DNA from 2 places in the Undibacterium sp. RuTC16W genome. Region 1 is predicted to be linked to the other one. Evidence: predicted binding sites of a transcription regulator. Region 1 holds the regulator's gene; the other holds the start of a gene.

Region 1 (2,206 bases):
CTGCGCGGCCCGCGCGGCGGCATCATCTTGTCGAACGATGAAGCGATTGCAAAAAAAATTAACTCTGCAATTTTCCCTGGTCTCCAGGGTGGCCCATTGATGCACGTCATCGCCGGTAAAGCCGTCGCGTTCAAAGAAGCACTGACACCGGAATTCAAAGCCTATCAAGAGCAGGTCGTAAAAAATGCAGCAGCACTGGCGAATACGCTGACCGAACGCGGTTTGCGTATCGTTTCTGGTCGCACAGAATCTCACGTGATGCTGGTGGATCTGCGCCCTAAAGGCCTGACCGGCAAAGAAGCAGAAGCCATTCTCGGCTCGGCCCACATGACCTGTAACAAAAACGGCATTCCTAACGATCCGCAAAAGCCAATGATCACCTCCGGCATCCGCCTCGGCAGCCCTGCTTTCACGACACGTGGTTTTAAAGAAGCAGAAGCCATCAAAGTCGGTCATCTGATCGCAGACGTACTGGACAATCCGAACGATGCAGCAACCATCGAACGCGTCAAAGTCGAAGTCAAAAAACTGACAGACGCCTTCCCTGTCTACGCAGCATAAAACCTCAGCTTGCGAAAAAATGCCACTCAATTCGAGTGGCATTTTTTATAGATCAGTCGTTTTAGATTGCCTGTATTGACGCGTGAAAATAAAATGGGGGAATTCAGGTCGTCAATACACGAAAAATCAATACATCATCAGCGATCAACACGAGCAAATTGCAACATACTCCCACCATGTATTTATGAACAACGCAATACTTTGGTGCGTGAGCAGTCATTTTATGTAATATTGCAGGGGAGTATATAAAATGTATCGCATCTACTGCGACACCATCGATTGGAATAAACATCATGAAATGCCCCTTCTGCCACAATGATGACACGCAAGTCATCGATACCCGGGTACCCGAGGACGGCAACACCATCCGCCGCCGCCGCCGCTGCGCCAATTGCGATAAACGCTTCACCACCTACGAGCGTATCGAACTCATCATGCCATCCATCGTCAAAAAAAATGGCAGCCGAACAGAATTTGAAACCGCAAAATTACGCGCCAGCCTGATGTTAGCCCTGCGCAAGCGCCCGGTATCCGCAGAAGCCGTCGACATCGCAATCCAACGCATAGAAGAAAAATTATTATCCAGCGGCGAACGCGAAGTCATCTCTGGCTACATAGGCGAGCTCGTCATGAGAGAACTAAAGCGCCTGGATAAAATCGCCTATATCCGCTTTGCCTCTGTGTATAAGAGCTTTGAAGATGTGTCTGAGTTCGCTGAGGCGATTCAGGAAGTAGCGAAAGACAAGAAACAGAAAATGTCGGACTGAACACGACAACTCTGACTATCGGCGATATTTGTTAGACGAGCGGTTAGCTCCGTCACTCAAAGATTGACTACAATGAGTTGCAAGATAGCACCTTTATATGGACCACCCATGATCAGCCACAAAACCACAAAGAATCAAGGTTTCTCACTAATTGAAGTGCTTATAGCGGTATTCGTATTAGCTTTGGGCGTTATCGGTGCTGCAGGTCTTCAGCTTGCAGCAATTCGCACATCCCAGCAAACAAATTTTCAGACCAATGCTGTGCAACTAGCAAATGAACTGGCTGACAAGATGAGGTCCAATGATGCGCAAATGAAGTTAGCCGATGCGTCTAACTTGTTCCTAAATATGAATTACGACTCAGCGGTAGATCCAACGCCCAGCGCACCAACACTCTGTTATACCAGTGCAGCAAATTGCACGAGCACTGATTTAGCAAAAGCAGACATCTATGAATGGCAAATAAGACTGAAAAATAGCCTGCCTGGTGGGCGGGTAGTAGTTTGCCGTGACTCAACACCCTTTGATACAACAACAAAGTCATTGACTTGGACGTGCAAGCCAGATGCCAATTCAGGGCTGACTTTAAAAATTGGCTGGAAGAGTAAAAACCCTGATGGGAGTTTCAATAGTAACGCGGGCGTCATACCACCAAGTTTTGCTTATGCAATAGAACCTTACGTCAAATAAATTATGTTCATAAATTCTCATATGCGCCTGGGCAACAGCATAAATCTAAAAAAGCAATTAGGCTTAACTTTGGTAGAGCTGATGATTTCTATTGGATTGGGTCTGTTAGTTGTTCTATCTGCAACCGCACTTGTAGTATCGACTAAAACACTGTTCATGACACAAACAGATGGTAATGATACACAAGA
Region 2 (2,206 bases), on a different contig from region 1:
GTTTGCAGACCGATATAACCAAATTGCAGATCACGATCGGCAACCAGCGCATCTGCTAATTTTTTCAGATCAAACTGACCAAGCTTGGCATCCAGCAAATCAGCTTCGATACCTTTTTTGATAAATTTAGGGAAATAATCCACATACTCGGCTGCCGCATCTTGCTGAGCAACTTCTTTACCGAATACTTCTTTACGGACTGTATGCAATAAGAGACGCGCAGTCACCTGGCTATATGCAGGCTCTTTTTCCATCAGTGCACGCGCAGCCAAGATTGCTGATTTATGCAGTTCTTCTACCGGTACGCCGTCGTACAGATTTTTCAAGGTTTCGGACAAAATCGCTTCCGGATCGGCCAGCTTGTCCAGGCCAACGCAGGCAGCTGTAATCAGCTTACGTACTTGTGCGATGTCGAGTGCGACGCGCTGTCCATCAACGACGACGTGAATTTGCGGTGCGGCGATATCTGTTTTGGAAGATTGTTGTGACTCTAATTGAAGGCGACGTTCTTCCTGACGCTTAGCCCGATACAGGACATAGGCACGGGCAACATCATGTTCGCCGGAACGCATCAACGCCAGTTCGACCTGATCCTGAATGTCTTCGATATGAAACGTGCCGCCAGTTGGCTGTCTGCGCACCAGAGCAGATACAACACTTGCGGTTAACTGCTCAACGAGCTCACGGATACGGGCCGATGCAGCACCCTGACCACCGTTAACTGCCAAAAAGGCTTTAGTCACAGCAATAGCAATTTTGGAAGGCTCAAAACCAACTACAGCACCATTACGACGGATGATGCGGTACTCACCATAGGCGGGCGTTTGCGTCGCTGGCGCATGATGGGCTGATGATGACTGTAAAGCGGACAGATCAGCGGTACTTGGTGTTGATGTTTCTAGAGAAGAGTGCATTTGGCCTCCGGGGTCAGCATGGGTTGAGACTTAATCGATTAACTTGAGCGATTACATGAATGACGCAATCCTTGATGTAGTCATTGATGTAGTGACTGAGTCAATCATCGATCTTTCATGTGATTTTTGGTGAGCGCATGGCGACCAAAAATCTTTTTTCTTGTATTGCACACTGCATAGTTCAGATCTAAAACCTTAGCCAAGTCTCTGTTTTTTAAATCATTTATCTCATTAAAACAGGATAAAACTTCATCACAGAGAATGACCATAAACTGGAATCAAACCACTATATGTAGTGCACAAGATTTGATTTGCACTAATTCTAGTGCCGCGCTGGCAGATACGCAATCGCTTTTTTTGTTAAAAAGAGAATATTTTTTATTGTTGCTACTAGCTTTGCGGATTGACAAAGTCAAAGCATGAAAGGAAAGCTAGGCAGCGCATGAGTGGGTACTAACATGGACTCATGCTGAGCAGCATGAGCGAGCAATTCTTTATATTGTTTCCAATTAAAAAATGGTCCGGGGTCGGTCTTGCGGCCGGGGGCAATATCCTGATGCCCGACGATATGTCGTATCGGACAGGCTTGTATCAGGGCCAAAGTCAATTTCTGCAGTGACCGATATTGCGCCTCCTCGAACGCCTGAAGATCGCTCCCCTCCAATTCAACCCCGACTGAAAAATTATTACACGCTGACAGCCCCTGAAACGACGAGACACCAGCATGCCAGGCACGCAAGCTGACCGGAACGAATTGCAGTACCTGACCGTCGCGCCGTATCAAGAAATGAGTGGAGACCCGGACACTCTGTAACGAGGTAAAACTGGGATGCGCCGTGACGTCGAGCTGGTTCAAAAACAAATCAGTAATGGCGCTACCGCCGAACTGGCCCGCTGGCAGGCTGATGTTATGAATGACCAGTAGTGAGATTTCTGCACCGTCGGGGCGATGATCATAATTAGGCGACGGCTTTTGTTCCGCCTGAGGGCAATGCCCGCCAGCATCGATAATCCATGCCGGTTGTGCAGAATGCAGAGCGGGTTTATTCCGGCTCATGAATCTTCAGTTTTTGTATCTGGTAGCGCAATTGCCGGAAACTGACTCCCAGCAACTCAGCCGCTTGGGTACGGTTATTCCTGGTCTTGACCAAGGCACGGCGTATCACCTCTTTCTCGATGCGCTCCAGATAATCAGGCAAAGAACAAGGTAATTCTGGCTCAGTGAAAATCGACATATCTGCATGAGCACCTGGCAATGTTGCCGCCTGACCGGTGCTGACTGCGTCCTGCAA

The links. Region 1 encodes NrdR, which represses ribonucleotide reductase genes. Its sites were predicted from a motif close to CACNANATNTNGTG; they were not measured.
Region 2: ACO0K4_RS05785 (ribonucleoside-diphosphate reductase subunit alpha) is a predicted target of NrdR. The motif match lies at 1,199-1,212, and genes of this name have one in related genera.

What each region holds. Positions count from the first base shown of each region.
Region 1 covers NZ_JBMPPE010000009.1:74,455-76,660, reverse strand. Annotated here, with positions in the region: gene glyA (serine hydroxymethyltransferase) at 1-561, shown strand, start outside; gene nrdR (transcriptional regulator NrdR) at 855-1,328, shown strand; gene pilV (type IV pilus modification protein PilV) at 1,437-2,018, shown strand; gene ACO0K4_RS16355 (PilW family protein) at 2,040-2,206, shown strand, end outside.
Region 2 covers NZ_JBMPPE010000002.1:299,233-301,438, forward strand. Annotated here, with positions in the region: gene ACO0K4_RS05785 (ribonucleoside-diphosphate reductase subunit alpha) at 1-914, opposite strand, end outside; gene ampD (1,6-anhydro-N-acetylmuramyl-L-alanine amidase AmpD) at 1,327-1,971, opposite strand; gene ACO0K4_RS05795 (sigma-54-dependent transcriptional regulator) at 1,958-2,206, opposite strand, start outside.